Regions from separate parts of the Nonomuraea ferruginea genome, predicted to be linked through region 2. Evidence: riboswitches for the same ligand, from Rfam matches in the RefSeq annotation. Region 2 holds a riboswitch; the other holds the start of a gene.
The links. A riboswitch is a leader RNA that binds a small molecule or an ion and turns the genes downstream of it on or off. The one in region 2 is predicted to bind thiamine pyrophosphate.

Region 1: it holds a riboswitch for thiamine pyrophosphate, as region 2 does, so the genes downstream of both, ABD999_RS16805 (FAD-dependent oxidoreductase) here and ABD999_RS23635 (purine-cytosine permease family protein) in region 2, are expected to answer to the same signal.

Annotation. Positions count from the first base shown of each region.
Region 1 is NZ_BAABFD010000008.1:73,849-82,216, forward strand. It holds gene metF (methylenetetrahydrofolate reductase [NAD(P)H]) at 1-915, opposite strand, end outside; gene ABD999_RS16780 (polyprenyl synthetase family protein) at 1,001-2,068, shown strand; gene thiE (thiamine phosphate synthase) at 2,136-2,780, opposite strand; gene ABD999_RS16790 (Rv2175c family DNA-binding protein) at 2,758-3,132, opposite strand; gene ABD999_RS16795 (NAD(P)/FAD-dependent oxidoreductase) at 3,163-4,326, opposite strand; TPP riboswitch at 5,447-5,563, shown strand; gene ABD999_RS16805 (FAD-dependent oxidoreductase) at 5,553-7,136, shown strand; gene thiS (sulfur carrier protein ThiS) at 7,133-7,333, shown strand; gene ABD999_RS16815 (thiazole synthase) at 7,326-8,081, shown strand; gene pknB (Stk1 family PASTA domain-containing Ser/Thr kinase) at 8,279-8,368, shown strand, end outside.
Region 2 is NZ_BAABFD010000012.1:244,694-253,061, forward strand. It holds gene ABD999_RS23610 (LCP family protein) at 1-618, shown strand, start outside; gene ABD999_RS23615 (GOLPH3/VPS74 family protein) at 615-1,259, opposite strand; gene ABD999_RS23620 (TenA family protein) at 1,282-1,887, shown strand; gene ABD999_RS23625 (Fpg/Nei family DNA glycosylase) at 1,908-2,786, shown strand; gene ABD999_RS23630 (rhodanese-like domain-containing protein) at 2,825-3,148, shown strand; TPP riboswitch at 3,219-3,331, shown strand; gene ABD999_RS23635 (purine-cytosine permease family protein) at 3,322-4,665, shown strand; gene ABD999_RS23640 (methylated-DNA--[protein]-cysteine S-methyltransferase) at 4,640-5,200, opposite strand; gene ABD999_RS23645 (PAS domain S-box protein) at 5,327-7,162, shown strand; gene ABD999_RS23650 (ATP-binding protein) at 7,305-7,736, shown strand; gene ABD999_RS23655 (YidC/Oxa1 family membrane protein insertase) at 7,720-8,367, opposite strand.

The sequences.
Region 1 (8,368 bases), on a different contig from region 2:
CAGGGCCGGTGCGTGCCGCAGCCGCTGGAACACCTCCCGCGAGGCGCTCGACCGGTTGAAGGTGATGAAGTGGATGCCGGGCGCGCCCTCGTCGAGCAGCCGCTGGCACAGCTCGGCGCCGTGCTCGATGCCGAGCGCGCGCACCGCCGCCGGGTCGTCGGCGACCTTCTCGAACCGGGCGGCCACCTCCGGCGGGAACGGCGCGCCCGACAACTGCTCGGACCGGGCGATCGTGCTCATCTGCGTGACGGGCATGACGCACGGGATGATCGGGGTGTCGCAGCCGCGGGCCGCGACCCGGTCGCGCAGCCGCAGGTAGTCGTCGGCGCGGAAGAACATCTGCGTGATCGCGTAGTCGGCGCCGGCCTGGCACTTGCGCACGAAGTACTCGGTGTCGGACTCGATCGACGGAGAACGGGGGTGCTTGTAGGGGAACGCGGCCACGCCCACGCAGAAGTCGCCCGACTGGCGGATCAGCCTGACCAGGTCTTCCGCGTACAGGACGCCCTCGGGGTGGGGGATCCACTCGCCGGTGGGGTCGCCGGGCGGGTCGCCGCGCACGGCGAGGATGTTGCGCACGCCCGCGTCGGCGAAGCGGCCGATCAGGTGGCGCAGCTCGCGCGTCGAGTGGTTGACCGCGGTGAAGTGGGCGACCGGGGTCAGCGTCGTGCCGTGCGCCAGCCGCTCGACGATGTCGACCGTGCGGTCGCGGCTGGAGCCGCCGGCGCCGTAGGTCACCGAGACGAACGTCGGCCGCAGCGACTCCAGCTCCCTGATCGCCTTCCACAGCTGCCGCTGGCCCTCGTCGGTCTTCGGCGGCATGAACTCGAAGGAGAACGACCGGCCACCGGAGGCGAGCAACTCGCGGACGGTGGGGACACGGCCGGGCAGGATGGAGGGTTGACCAAGCGCCATGGCCCAAGCGTACCCGCAGGCCCACTCGTGACCCGCCCCAACCTGGTCGCTGGCCTTTCCCTGCTGGGCCACTAGTCTTCAGAGCATGACCATTGACGCCGCGAGCATGGACGACCTGCGATCCCAGGTGGACCTCCGCCTCAGGGAGTTCGTCGAACGGCGCCTCCCTTCCGACGGCGAGCCCGACTTCCGGCCGCTCCGCGACGCGGCGGAGGACCTGCTGGCCGGGGGCAAGCGCCTGCGCCCCGCCTTCTGCTACTGGGGCTGGCGGGCCACGGGCGGCGGCGACGAGCCCGGCGTCTTCTCCGCCGCCGCCTCGCTGGAGCTGCTGCAGGCGAGCGCGCTGGTGCACGACGACGTGATGGACAAGAGCGACCTGCGCCGCGGGATGCCGGCCGCGCACCGCCGCTTCCAGGCGCTGCACGAGAAGTCGGCCTGGCACGGGTCGGCCGAGCAGTTCGGCGAGGGCGCGGCGATCCTGCTGGGCAACCTGCTGCTGATCTGGTCGGGCGAGATGTGGCGCACCAGCGGGCTCCCCGCGCGGGCGCTGGCGGCGGCCCAGCCGGTGCACGACCACATGCGCACCGAGCTGATGTGCGGCCAGTATCTCGACCTGCTGGAGCAGGCGAACGGCGAGAACACCTTCGACTCGGCCCTGCGGGTCGCCCTCTACAAGAGCGGCAAGTACTCCGTCGAGCAGCCGCTCAGGCTCGGCCTGGTGCTGGCGGCCGGTGGGCGGGTGCCGTGGGTGGACGAGCTGTGCACCACGTACGGCACCCGCGTGGGCATCGCCTTCCAGCTGCGTGACGACATCCTCGGCGTGTTCGGCGACCCGGCGACGACCGGCAAGCCCGCCGGCGACGACCTGCGCGAGGGCAAGCGGACGATGCTCGTGGCGCGTACGCTCGCGGCCGCCTCCCCGGCCGGCGCGGCGACCGTGCGGCGCCTGCTCGGCGACCCCGGGCTCGACGGCGACGGCGTCGCTGCCCTCCGCGACATCATCGAGGGTACGGGCGCGCTGCGTGAGTGCGAAGACATGATCGCCGACTACCTCGGTGAGGCCCTGGCCTCGCTGGAGCAGGCGCCGATCACCGCCGAGGCCCGCACAGCCCTGTCCGAATTGGCCGTGGCCGCCACCGCGCGCAAGACCTGAGCCACCTCGGCCCAGGCCGAACCACCGGCCATGACCCGGCGAGCGCCCGGCGGGACGCCGGCCGGGGTCAGCCGGGGCCGTCGGTCAGGCGCTTGGCGAACTCGGCCGCTGCCGCGCCCGGGTCCTCGGCGTCGGTGATGGCGCGCACCACGACGACCCGCCTGACCCCGTACGACATGACCTCGTCCAGGTTGGCCAGGTCGATGCCGCCGATGCCGAACCACGGCCGATCCGCGCCGAGCGACGCCGCGTGCCGGAGCAGCGGCGGGCCGGGCGCGTGACGGCCGGGTTTGGTCGGCGTGGGCCAGATCGGGCCGCAGCAGTAGTAGTCGACGCCCTCCTCCACCGCCGCGGCGGAAGCCTCGGCGACGGAGTGGGTGGACCTGCCGATGACGATGTCGTCGCCGAGCATCTCTCGCGCGACCGTCACCGGAAGGTCGTCCTGCCCCAGGTGGAGCACGTCGGGCCGGGCGGCGTAGGCGATGTCGGCCCGGTCGTTGACCGCCAGCAGCTTGCCGTGGCGGTCGCAGGCGTCGCGGAACACCTCGAGGAGCTCCAGCTCCTCGCGGGCCTCCAGCCCTTTCTCTCGGAGCTGGACGATGTCCACGCCGCCGGCGAGCACCACGTCGAGGAACTCGGCGAGGTCGCCGCGCTCGCGCCGTCCGTCGGTGCAGAGGTAGAGGCGGGCGTCAGAAAGCGAGGGCCTGGGCACGTCGCTTGACCTCGGTGTGGCGGCCCGCCCTGATCGCCTCGACGGGCGAGCCTGGCAGTGAGTCGTCGGGGGTGAAGAGCCAGCGCAGCGACTCGACGTCGTCGTAGCCCGCGTCTTGCAGGACGGTGAGTGTGCCAGGCAAACCCTTCATGACATCTCGGCCGTCGAGGAACACCGCGGGCACCTGTGGCCCGCCGCTGCCCCGGCGCACGCCGAGGAGCTTGTGGTCCTTGAGGAGCTGCTTGGCGCGACCCATGGTGAGACCCATGCGGTCGGCCACTTCGGGGAGAGTGAGCCACTCGTCGACGAGGGCATCGGTCTCCCGGTCGATCTGTGCAACAGAAAGCGTCACGAAACCACAACTACCACATGCCGCGCTTGCTCAAACAACACAATCCCGTAGGGGCACGTCCGGATCTACCAGGCGTTCCGTGTCGAGCCGGTGGCCCGCCTCGATGATCCGGCGCCCCTGCACGAGATCGCGCGGCCGGTCGACGGCCAGCACCGCGGCGAGAGTGTCGTCGCCGGCGAGCCAGCAGGCCGACCACTTGCCCGTCGCCTCGCCCCGGTAGACCAGCCGCTCGCCGGCCGGGTGGTGGCCGGCGTACTGGACCATGTGCCCGAACTGCTCCGACCAGAAGTACGGGACCGGGTCGTACACCGCCTCCTCGCCCAGCAGCGTCGCGGCGGCCACCTCGGGCGCGCCCAGCGCGGTGTCCCAGTGCTCGACCCGCAGCCGCGTGCCGAAGCGGCGCGACCACCAGGCGGCGCAGTCGCCGACGGCGACCACGTTCGGCAGCGACGTGCGCAGGTGCTCGTCGGTGACGACGCCGTTGTGCAGGTCGAGGTCGGCGTCGGCGAGCCACTCGACGGCCGGGCGGACGCCGATGCCCGTCACCACCACGTGGGCGTCCACGAACCCGCCGCCGACCAGCGCCACGCCGCCTTCCTCGACGGAGGCGACCATGGTGTCCAGGCGCAGGTCGATGCCCTCGTACCAGTGCTGGGTGCGGGCGCCGAGCTCGGCCCCGACGGCGTGCGTGAGCGGGGCGGGGCCGGCCTCGACCACCGTCACCGCGCAGCCTGCCCGGCGTGCGGCGGTGGCCACCTCGGCGCCGATCCAGCCCGCGCCGATGACCGCCACCCGCGCGCCCGGAACCAGCCGGGCGCGCAGCTCTAGCGAGTCGTCGAGGGTACGCAGGACGTGCTGCGGGCCGTCACCGGGGAGCAGGATCGGCTCGGCCCCGGTGGCGATGACCAGCCCGTCGTAGCCCAGCTCGCCCTCGGTCGTCTCCACGGCGCCCTCGCGCAGCGCCTTGGCGGCGACGCCCGGCCAGAAGTCCACTTCGAGCGCCGCCAGGTCGGAGTCGACGAAGCTGGAGTCGGCGTCGCCGAGCAGCACGGACTTCGACAGGGGCGGCCGGTCGTAGGGCCGGTGGCGCTCCTGCCCGATCAGCGTGATCCTGCCGCCGAACCCGCGTGCGCGCAGCGCCTCGACGCTCCTGACGCCTGACAGTCCGGCTCCCACCACCACGACATGATTCACGTAAGCGACCATAACGGGGGCCGCCCCACAGCGTCGCCCCGAGCCCCGATTCCTCCCCCACCTGGCACTCCACCTCCTCGCCACCGGAGATCATCCGTGGAGGTTGACCGACGACATACGCACCCACGGAACTCTCGGGGGTGAGGGCGATTCGGGACAGCTACCCGCTCTGCTACGTCCACGAGCATGATCGCGCCCTGCCGGAGTAGCCCAGCCGAGGGTTGCCGCAGGACCCACCCGAAGAACGCCGGTGCCGCCCGAGAAGCTCCGAACCCCACGGAAGCCCGAGACCACCCGAAGAGCCCAGGACAGCCCGGAGAACCCAGAAGCGCCCGAAAGGGCCAGAACCTCCCGAAGGCCGAGACCACCCGGAGGGCCCGGTACCTCCCGGAGGGCCCGGTACCTCCCGGAGGGCCCGGTACCTCCCGGAGGGCCCGGGACGGCCCGGAGGGCCCGGAGAAACCCAGGACCGCCCGGAAACCGTGGGCTGCCCGCCCGGTGGATCCGCCGAGAAGACGTCGGGCTCGTCACCGCCGCCCGCGGCCCGCCAGCCCCAGTAGCAGAAGGCGGGGCGCAGGCGCTTGCCCCCGGCCAGCAGGTCCTCCGCCGCGTCGCGGAGCGGCCGGAAGTCGGGCTCGCCGTCGGAAGGGAGGCGCCGTTCGACGAACTCCCTGAGGCGGAGGTCCACCTGGGATCGCAGGTCGTCCACGCCCGCGGCTCCCGGAAGGGCCAGACCGCCCGAGGAGCCCGGGACCGCCCGGAAAGCGTGGGCACCCGCCCGGTGGAACCGCGCCCAGTGGATCCGCACCCAGTGGATCCGCGCCCGGTAGATCCATGACCGGTAGATCCATGACCGGTAGATCCATGACCGGTAGATCCATGACCGGTAGATCCATGACCGGTGGATCCATGGCCGGTAGATCCATGACCGGTGGATCCGCGGCCGGTGGATTCATGGCCGGTCGGCCGGTCGTCGGTGAGGGCCGGACCTCGGCATCCGGCGCCTCTCTGAGGATGCCCGCTTGCGATCTTCGCGGTCTCGGCGGTGGCGGCGCGCGGGTGGGATGACCTCCCCCGGCACCGGCGTACCGGTCTGTCGTGGGAGGTCGTAAGGTGGGGGTGCACGACGCGCGGGAGTCCGGCCGTCACCGGGCTGAGAGGAAGGCTTCACCGGGCCTTCGACCGCAAGACACCTGATCCGGATCATGCCGGCGAAGGGAGCGGACATGGATGTGATCGTCGGAGGCGGCGTCGTCGGCCTGTCGATCGCCTGGCGGCTTGCCAGGCAGGGCCGCGAGGTCGTGGTGGTCGACCCGTCTCCCGCCCGTGGCGCCTCCTACGCGGCGGCGGGCATGCTGGCCCCGATCAGCGAGGTCGCCTACACCGAAGAGCCCCTTCTCCGTCTCGGCGTCGCTTCCCTGCGCCGCTGGCCCGCCTTCGCCGCCGCCCTCGCCGCCGACGCCGGACTCACCACTCCCGGATCCGACGGACCGGCCACCACCCTCACCGCTCAGTCCGACAGGAGCGTCTCCGCCCCTCGGACGACCACCACCCCGAACACTCACGCCGGGCAGTCCGGCTCGGCCGTCCCCGCCGAGGGCACGCTTCCCACGAGCACCCACGTGGTCACCCCTCACGGCGGGACCGGGCGCACGAGCTCCGCCGCTCCTCCCGCGAGCACCCACGTGGTCACCCCTCACGGCGAGACGGGGCACGCCGGTTCCGCGCCCACGGGCGCCGGCCCGGCGGCTGCGTCCGCCGTCCCCGGCGACGGGCGCTTCCCGGCCTTCGACCCCTCGTCCGCCGGCGGGAGGCGTCCGTCGGCCGGCGGCGAGGACGGGCGGGCCGCCGCGTCACCCTGGGGGTTCGGGGAATCCGGTGAGGGGAGCGAACGGCTGGCGGCCGCGCGCGCCGGGCTGGATCTGCGGGACGACGGGACGCTCGACGTCGCGTTCGGGCCCGACGACCTGGCGATGCTCGACGAGCAGGCCGGGTTCATGGAGAAGCTGGGGCTGCCGGTCGAGCGCCTGACCGGGCGCGAGTGCCGGCGGCTGGAGCCGATGCTGGCGCCCTCCGTCCGGGGCGGGCTGCTGGCCCGTACGGACGCGTGGGTGGATCCTCGCCGCGTCACCGCGGCGCTGCTCGCCGCGCTGGAGCGGCTCGGCGTCCCGGTGGTGCGCGCCCGGGTGACCGAGCTGCTGCGTGACGGCGACCGGGTGTCCGGCGTACGGCTGGCCCCTCCGGAGTCGGGCGCAGTCCCCGGGATCTCGCCGGGTGTGCCGCGGGGACGGGAGCCCGAGACGCTGGTCGCGGAGCGGGTGGTGCTGGCGGCGGGGGCGTGGAGCGGGGAGCTGGCGGATGTGCCGGTACGGCCCGTCAAGGGGCAGATCATGCGCCTGAGGTCGCCCCAGCCGCTGATCGGGCGGTGCGTGCGCGGGACCGTGCACGGCAACCCGGTCTACCTGGTGCCGCGGGGCGACGGGGAACTGGTGGTCGGAGCCACCCAGGAGGAGCTGGGCTTCGACACCAGGGTGACCGCGGGCGGGGTCTACGAGCTGCTGCGGGACGCCAGGGAGCTGGTGCCGGGCGTCACGGAGCTGGAGGTGGCCGACGTGGTGGCGGGGCTGCGGCCCGGCACGCCGGACAACCTGCCGGTCGTCGGGCCGAGCGGGATCCCGGGGCTGGTGCTGGCGACCGGTCACCATCGTGGCGGGGTGCTGCTGACGCCGCTCACCGCCGCGATCCTCGAAGGCGAGGAGGCCGACCTCGCGACATTGTGCTCACCGGCGAGATTCAAGGATGTTTCATGAATGTGATGATCAATGGGGCCGCCCGCGAGGTGGCCGAGGGCATGACCGTCGCGCAGGCCGTACGGTCCCTGACCGAGTCCGCCACCGGCGTGGCGGTGGCCGTGAACGACGAGGTGGTCACCCGCAGCGCGTGGGAGACGACGGCGCTGCGCGACAGCGACCGCGTGGAGGTGCTGACGGCGGTGCAAGGTGGATGATCTGGTCATCGCCGGGGAGAAGTTCGGCTCCCGGCTCATCATGGGCACCGGCGGCGCCCCCTCGCTGGAGGTGCTGGACCAGGCGCTGGAGGCGTCGGGCACCGAGCTGACCACGGTGGCGATGCGGCGGCTCGACCCGCACGCCCGCGGGTCGGTGCTCGACGTGCTGCGCCGGCGCGGCATCAAGGTGCTGCCCAACACGGCCGGCTGCTTCACCGCCGGCGACGCCGTCCTGACGGCGCGGCTGGCGCGCGAGGCGCTGGGCACGAACTGGGTCAAGCTGGAGGTCATCGCCGACGAGCGGACCCTGCTGCCGGACCCGATCGAGACGTTCGACGCGGCGGAGCGGCTGGTGGCCGACGGGTTCGTGGTGCTGCCGTACATCGGCGACGACCCGGCGCTGGCCAGGCGGCTGGAGCAGGCGGGGTGCGCGGCGGTGATGCCGCTGGGCTCGCCGATCGGCTCCGGGCTGGGGATCAGGAACCCGCACAGCATCGAGCTGATCGTGGAGGCGGCCGGGGTGCCGGTGGTCCTGGACGCGGGCATCGGCACGGCCAGCGACGCGGCGCTGGCGATGGAGCTGGGGTGCGACGCGGTGCTGCTGGCGACGGCGGTCACCCGGGCGCAGCGGCCCGAGCTGATGGCCTCGGCGATGCGGTCGGCCGTCCAGGCCGGGCGGGCCGCACGGCTGGCCGGCCGGATCCCCCGCCGCCGGTACGCGGAGGCCTCGTCCCCGATGTCTCCCTGACGGTGCCGGTTCTCCTGGAAAGCCCACGGGCCTTCCAGGAGAACTTCTTCTCAGGGACTTCCGGGAGCGGTACGAGCCCCGGAAATGCGGTTCTCCGCCGGCCCAGGAGTACGCTTGCGTCACGGAACGGCACGGGTCGGCATCACTTTCGGATGGTCAGGCCCTCCCGGGGGCGAAACGCCCGTAAACTCAGCCGGGTGGACACGACGACTGCGGACCCTCTGGTAGGTCGGCTGCTCGACGGGCGCTACCGCGTCGAGTCCCGGATCGCCCGGGGTGGCATGGCG
Region 2 (8,368 bases):
GGCCAGGGCCGCAACAAGCTCAACGCCGCCTACGCGATCGGCGGGCCCAAGCTCCTGGTCCGCACCGTCGAGACGGTCACGGGCATCCGCGTCGACAACTACATGGAGATCGGCTTCGCCGGCTTCGTCGAGATCGTCGATGCCGTCGGCGGCGTCGAGATCAACGTGCGGGCCGCGGTCAACGACCCCAAGGCGGGCCTGAAGCTCAAGAAGGGCACCCAGACCCTCACCGGCGCCCAGGCGCTCGGCTACGTCCGCACCCGCAAGGGCGGGGCGCTGCCCGACTACGAGCGGACCAAGCGGCAGCGCCAGTTCCTCAGCGCGGTGGTGAAGAAGGCGGCCAGCCCCGGCACCCTGATCAACCCGTTCACCTCGATCCCGCTGGCGATGAGCGCCACCGACGCCGTGGCGGTCGACGAGGACACCGGCGTGTTCGACATGCTCTCGCTGGGCCTGGCCATGGGCGACAGCCCGGTGACCACGGTGGTGCCCTTCGGCGGCACCGAGAACGTCGCGGGCGGCGAGGCCGTCAAGTGGGACAGGGCCAAGGCGCTGGCCCTGTTCGAGGCGCTGGCCGCCGACCAGCCGGTGCCGAAGGAGATCCTCGACGCGGGTTAGCCCGTCGCGGTGATGGCGGCCGTGGTGACGGCGATCGAGATGCCCGCGTTGATCGCGGCGATCGTCTGCGCCACGGCCTCGGCCTCCCACGCGCCGGCCGCGATCTCCTTGACCCGGCCCTTGTCGGCGCCGGGGAACGCCTTGCGGTCGAGCTTGGCGGCGTGCATGACCGCGATGAGCACGGCGGTGCGCGGGTCGGGCTCGGCGCCGCCCAGCGCGCCCGCGACCCGCTCACGCACCCGCGACTCGACGCTGCCGTCGAGCTCGGGCCAGCGGGTGGTGCGGAAGATGCCGAACACCCGGCCGCGCTCCTCGGCCAGCACGCCCGCGGCGGCGAGCCGGGTGAGCAGGCGGGTGCGGAGCTTGCCCGACTGCAGCTGCTGCACCCACCAGGCGGGCCCGCGCTCCTTCGGGCTGCCGGCGATGCGCGCGAGCGCGGCGTCGAGCTCGTCGTCGCCCAGCGGCGCGGGGTCCAGGACGGTCACCTTCTTGTCGCGCAGCGTGATGCGCTCGCTGATCGCCAGCTCGGCCAGGAGGGCGCCGGCCACGGCGGGGTCGAGCTGGATGGTGGAGAGCAGCTGCCTGCCGTCGTCCTCGCCGAAGGCGAGAAGGAGGATCTCCTCCGCGATCGTCACGCTCATCCTCTGACACTAACGTGCGAGCATGACCATCTCGGAAAAATTGCACGCTGTCGGCCGTCCCCTGCTTGAGGCTCAGCTGGCCCATCCCACCGTTGCCGGGATCGGCCGGGGCGATCTGCCCGAGCCCGTGTTCCGGTCGTGGCTGGAGCAGGACTACCTCTACCTGCTCGACTACGTGCGGGTGTTCGCCAAGCTGGCCTGGCAGGCTCCTGACGCGCACGTCGGCGACCTGGTGGACCTGGCGCACTCGACCTACCACGAGGAGCTGGATCTGCACCGTTCGCTGTCGGCCGAGTTCGGGGCCGATCTGGAGGGGGCGGTGAAGGGTCCGGCCTGCGTCGCGTACACGGACTTCCTGCTGGAGTCCGCGGGCTCGTACGGGGAGGGGTTGGCGGCGCTGTATCCGTGCATGTGGGGATATTCGACGCTGGGGCGGATCCTGGCGGAGAACCCGCCCGCCGAGCCGCGCTACCGGGCCTGGGTCGACACGTACGCCGACCCGGGGTTCGCCTCGCTGGCCGAGCGGATCGCCCAGATGATCGACGAGACGGACGTCGATCCTGACCGGGCGGAGGCGATGTTCACGGAGGGGATGGCGCACGAGCTGGCGTTCTGGGACGTGCCGTAGCGCCGCGTAGTCTGGAGAGCATGCCTGAACTTCCCGAGGTGGAGTCGCTCACCGCGTTCCTGGGCGAGCGGGCGGTCGGCCGCACGATCGCGGGCGTCGACGTGGTGGCCTTCCAGGCGCTCAAGACGTTCGACCCGCCGGTGACCGCGCTGGGCGGGCTGACCGTCACGGGCGTGTCCCGTCACGGCAAGTTCCTCGACCTCGACTGTGACGGGCTCCACCTGGTCATCCATCTGGCCCGGGCGGGCTGGCTGCGCTGGCGTGACGACCTGTCGGGCGCCAGGCCGGTCCGTCCGGGCAAGGGCCCGCTCGCCGTACGGGTGCGGCTCGCGCCCGACGCCGACGGGCTGGCGCCGGGGTTCGAGCTGACGGAGGCGGGCACGCAGAAGCGCCTGGCCGTCTATGTCGTGAAAAATCCGGATGAAGTGCCGGGTGTCGCCGCGCTCGGCCCCGACCCCCTCGACGAGTCCTTCGACGTCGCCGCGCTCAAACGCATCGTCGGCGGCAACCGCACCCAGATCAAGGGCCTGCTGCGCGACCAGAAGGTCGTCGCCGGCATCGGCAACGCCTACTCCGACGAGGTGCTGCACGCCGCCAAGATGTCCCCGTTCAAGGTCGCGGCGACGCTGACCGACGCGCAGATCGCCGACCTGCACGACGCCATCGTGACCACGCTGCGCGAGGCGGTCGAGCGGGCGCGCGGCCTGGCGGCCAAGGACCTCAAGGCGGAGAAGAAGTCGGGGCTGCGCGTGCACAACCGCGCGGGCCAGCCGTGCGACGTCTGCGGCGACACGATCCGCGAGGTGTCCTTCGCCGACTCCTCGCTGCAGTACTGTCCCACCTGCCAGACCGGCGGCAAGCCGCTGGCCGACCGCCGCATGTCCAAGCTGCTCAAGTAGCGTGCCGAGCATGACGCGCGGCAGGTAAGAATGGGCGCATGACGGTTCCCGAGGTCGAGGTCCGCGACGTGCCCGACGACGCCTACCTGCTCGACGTGCGCGAGGAGTACGAGTGGGTGGCGGGCCACGCTCCCGAGGCGGTCCACATCCCGATGACGCAGATCCAGGCGCGGGTCGACGAGGTCCCCTCCGGCCGTCCGGTCTACGTCGTGTGCCGCGTCGGCGGCCGTTCGATGCAGGTGGCGGCCTGGCTCAACCGCCTGGGCCGCGAGGCGGTCAACGTGGGCGGCGGCATGCAGGCCTGGGAGCTCGACAAGCGTCCCATGGTCAGCGAGACGGGCCGGCCGCCGATGGTCGCCTGACCCCGACTGGCCGAAACGGGACCAATAGTGCATCATGGGGGCGGCAGCCGGAGTTGATCTCCGGCTGTTGACGACCCACCGCGGGAGCTCGGGGCCAACCGGGCTGAGAGGGCAGCTACGCCGCTGCCGACCGCATGAACCTGTCCGGGTAATGCCGGCGTAGGGAGTGCGCGATGTCGCATGCCATCCATGGCGAGGAAGTTCCGCTGACCCTGGAGGGCGAGCCCCCCAAGACGCTCGGAGTGCTCGACCAGGGCGCGCTCTGGGCCAACCTGGCGGTCAGCCTGCTGGGCTTCTCCGGCGCCCTGTTCCTGATCGACCCGCTCGGCGGCGCGCCGCTGACCGTGACGGCCGCCCTGGTCGCGACCGTGGTCGGCAGCCTGATCGGCACCACCATGGTGGGCCTGGCGGCCATCCCCGGCACGCAGACCGGCAAGCCCGCGATGGTGCTGCTGCGCGGGCTGTTCGGGGCCCGGCTGTCGTACTTCCCCACCGTGCTCAACATCATCCAGATGATCGGCTGGGGCGCGTTCGAGCTCTGGGTGATCGCCCAGGGCGCCCTGGCCATCTTCGGCGACACGGTCCCGTACGCGGTGTGGGTGATCGTCGCCGGGGTGATCACCACGGTGCTGACCGTCTGGCCGCTGGGCGCGGTCCGGCTGATCAGGCGCTACATCACGGTTCTGGTGATCATCGCGATGATCTGGTTCGCGGTGCAGTTCCTGGGCGACGCGCAGCCGCGGACCGGAGGGTCCTGGGAGGCGTTCGCCCCGGCCGTCGACTACGTGATCGCGCTGTCGGTGTCGTGGGTGCCGCTGGCCGCCGACTTCGCCCGGCACTCCAGGTCCAGCCGGGCGGCCTTCACCGGCGTGGTCGGCGGCTACACGCTCGCCCAGGTCGCCTGCCTGGCCCTGGGCGTGTACGCGGTCGCGATCGCCGGGGCCGAGGCGGTGGCGGCCGACAGCACGGCGGTGTTCGGGCCGTTCGTGGCGGTGCCGCTGGGCGCGCTGTTCTTCGCGATCCTGGTGCTCCGCGAGGCCGACCAGTCGTTCGCGAACGTCTACTCGACGACCGTCTCGCTGCAGAACCTCATGCCGCGCGTCGACCGGCGGATCATCAGCACCCTCATCGGCCTGCTCACGGTCGCCATCGCGCTGGTCGTGGACGTGACCTCCTACGGCGCGTTCCTGGGCGTGATCGGCGCGGTGTTCGTGCCGATGTTCGCGGTGCTGGCCGTCGACTACTTCCTGCTCGGCGGCGCGGCCCGGTGGAACACCGACGCCGACGCCCCCGCCCGCTGGTCGATGCTGGTGCCGTGGGCGCTCGGCTTCGCGGCGTACTGGCTGACCACCTCCACCCCCACCGTCGCCCCGTGGGACGGCTTCTGGGCCGGGGTGCGCGAGGTCATCGGCTTCACCAGGGAGCCGTGGATGAACGGCGCGCTGGGCGCGGCCATCGTCGCGGCTCTGGCGACGCTGCTGATCGGGCTGGTCACGCGCCGCGTCGCTCGACGGTGAGCAGATGGCGCTTGGCGGCGGGGCCGCCCGCGTAGTCGCCGGGCTCGCCGTCGTCGCGCACCACCCGGTGACACGGCACGATCACGCACACGGGGTTGGCGCCGAGCGCGTTGCCGACCGCGCGCAGCGCGCGCGGCCTGCCGATGAGCTCGCCGATCCGGCCCATCGTCGTGGTCGTGCCGTACGGGACCGCCATCGTCTTCTGCAGGACCGTACGAGCGAACGGCGTGGCGAGGGTCAGGTCGACCCGGGTGGAGAAGGCGCGGAGCCGGCCGGAGAAGTAGGCGTCGAGCTCGCGGCGGACCGGGTCGAGCCGCCGGGCGTCGGTGCCGATGAGGCTGCCCACCTGGTTGGACACCCGCTCGAAGACCACGTGCTCGTCCTCGTAGCTGCAGGCGACGAGGCCGCGCGCGGTGACCGCGAGCACCAGCCTGCCGACTGCGCCGTCGTAGGTGCCGAGCGCGACGTCGAGCGTGCCGTCACCCCGATAAGTGTCGGACGTCACCCGCAGCAGGGCCTCGAGGTCGCCCGACACGCCTTCACCTCCACCCGCCATGAAAAAGCCGTGACCGCAGCGTATCGGACGGATCGCCCGACGCGAGCGCCACGCCGCGGGCACTATGGAGTCGTGGGGGACCCAAGGGGTGCGAGTGACGACGAGATGGTCCGCGCGGTGCTCGACAGCTCACCCAACGCCGTCGTCGCGATCGACCGGGACCAGACGGTCCTGGTCTGGAACGCGGCCGCCGAGGCGCTCTTCGGCTGGTCCGCGGCCGACGTGCTCGGGCGCAGGGCGCCGATCGTGCCGGAGGAGCTGGCGGCCGAGCACCACGCGGCCCTGGAGCGGGTCCGCACCGGCGGGCAGGTGTCGCTGCGCACCAAGCGGGCGCGCGCCGACGGCGGCGTGCTGGACGTGCGGGCCGACATCAGCGCGCTGCGCGTGGGCTGCGCGACGGCCGGATACGTCTGCGTCTACCACCTGGTGCAGGCCGACCACGCGGCCAAGAGCCGCCTGGCGCGCCGCGCCAGGCTGGTGCGCAGGCTCACCGACGTGGTCGGCGACATCAACGCCGAGCTGGAGCTGCCCGCCGTGCTCGACCGCATCTCGGCCAGCCTCACCGAGCTGACCGGGGCCGACGCGGGCGGGTTCGTGCTCATCGAGGGCGACCGGCTGCGCCTGGTCAGCACCTACCGGCTGCCGGACTCGCTGAAGGACGCCACCACCGACCTGGACACCAGCCTGGTCGGCACGCTCCTGCGCACCGGCAGGACCGTGCTGCTGGAGTCCGCCGGGCTGGACCGGCTGGTGTGGGCGCGGCTGAAGGGTCTGCACACGATCGCGCTCGGCCTCGCCGCCGTCGGGGGTCGCCCGTACGGCGCGCTCTACGCGCTGTTCGCCAAGCGCAAGCCCGGCCACCTGGAGCTGGAGCTGCTGGAGCTGCTGGCCGGGCACGCCGGGATCGCGGTCGGCAACGCGGTCGCCTACCAGGAGGCGGTGCGGCAGCGCGCGCACGAGCGGGCCGTGTTCGACGCCAGCGCCGACGGCATCGCGGTGCTCGACGGCGACGGCCGGGTGCTGCGGTGGAACCCGGCCGCGGCCGAGCTCACCGCCGTCAGCGCCGAGGAGGTCATCGGCGGCCCGCCGCCGTTCCCGCTGCCCGGACCCGGCGAGAAGGTCACCCACCAGCTGCCCAGCGGGCGCTGGCTGGACGTGGTGTGCGCGCGCATCGAGGAGACCGGCGAGCTGGTCGTCGACTTCCGCGACGTCACCGCCGCCAAGGAGCTGGAGGAGGCCAAGGACCTGTTCCTGGCGACCACCAGCCACGAGCTGCGCACCCCGATCACGGTCGTCCGCGGCTTCGCCGGCACGCTCGACGCCCGCTGGGACAAGCTGAGCGACGCCGAGCGCCGCTCCGCCGTGCACACGATCGCCGAGCGGGCCAAGTCGCTCGGCAGCCTCATGGACCACCTGCTGCTCGGCGCCAGAGCGGGGGCGGAGGAGCAGGTGGTCGGCGACGAGCCGTTCGACCTGGCCGAGCGGCTGCACGCGGCCACGCTCGGGCTGCCGGTGCTGTCCGACAGGCACCGCATCGAGGTCGGCATCGCCGTGGGCCTGCCGTGGGTGATGGGCGATCCGCTGGCCACCGACATCGTGCTCGGCCAGCTCCTGGAGAACGCCTTCAAGTACTCGCCGCAGGGCGGGCTGATCAGCGTCGGCGCCTGGCGCGAGAACGGCGGGGTGGTCGTGGTGGTCGACGACGAGGGCGTGGGGATCGCGCCGGCCGACCGGGAGCGGATCTTCGAACGGTTCGTCCAGGTGGAGACCGGCGACCGCCGGAGGTTCGGCGGCGTCGGGCTCGGCCTCTACATCGTGCGGAGCCTGGCCAGGGCGCAGGGCGGCGAGGTGAGCGCGCATCCGCGCCCCGGTGGTGGCACCCGGATGAAGCTCCAGCTCAGGTCCGCTTCTACTATCGGATCCGACACACCGGTGCGGTAACGAGGTGGTCACGGTTGCGCTGATCTATCGTCCGATGTGTACAAGCTGTGATCGAGATGCGGTTTCTGGGATCGAGTAACGGGGCATTTCGGTCGTACCGGGGGTGCTTCCGCGGGGGGCACTGGGAGACGGGGAGGTGGGTGTGTCAAGCGTGGTGCTACTGCCGTACGCGCCGTCCAGCGTCGCCGTCGCCCGCCAGCGTCTCAGCAACGATCTTCAGGACTGCGGGGTCTTCGATCCCGCGATCGACGATGCCGTACTCGTGGTGAGCGAGCTGCTCAGCAACGCGCTACGGCACGCCCACCCGTTGCCTTCGGGGATGGTGAGGGTGTCCTGGCTGCGTAACGATGGTCACATCGAGGTGGCGGTCAGCGACGGGGGAGCGGCGACCGAGCCGAGGGCGGGCCGGCCGGCCCTGTCCTCGCTGGGCGGCCGCGGGCTGGGGATCGTCGAGTATGTGGCGGAGAGCTGGGGCGTGCGGCATGACGGCGACACGACAACGGTGTGGGCGATCCTGCCCGCACCTCAGAAGCAGATGAACGGGCAGGTTCACGCGCTCAAAGAGGCCGGGTAGCGAGCACGGCGCGCTCTCCCACGGTCCACGCCGTGGAAACCAGCAGATAGAGCCCGGCGGCCAGGGGGAGCACCGCCGCGGCCAGCACCGAGCCGAACGGCAGCAACGGTGTCACCCTTCGGATGAGCTCCGGCTGGTCGTCGGTGAGCGCCGACTTCACCGTACGGGAAGACAGCCATGCCACCACGGCCATCAGCACGAGCACCAAAGCGAAGACCGAAAATGGGCCGCTGAACAGACCGTAATGTGCGAGCACGGCCGCGACCTGCTGACCGAGCGGAGCCCCGAACAGGTCGTGGCCCGCCAGCGCGGTCGGGTGGGTCGCCACCCGGAACATCAGCCACATGAACGGCAACTGGGCCAGCCCCGGCAGGATCCCCGCGAACGGCGAGCTGCCCTCCTTGGCGAACAGCGCGGACGTCTCCTTCGCCAGCCGCTGCGGGTCGCGCCCGAACCTCTTGCGCAGCTCGCGCAGCATGGGCGCGAGGCGTTCCCTGACGCGGGCGCTGCGTGCCTGGCGGATGCCCAGCGGCAGCAGCAGGAGCCGCACGGCCAGGGTGAACAGCACGATGCCGAGGGCGGCGTGGCCCCCGGAGACGCCGATGACGAACGAGACAAGCGAATCGATCATG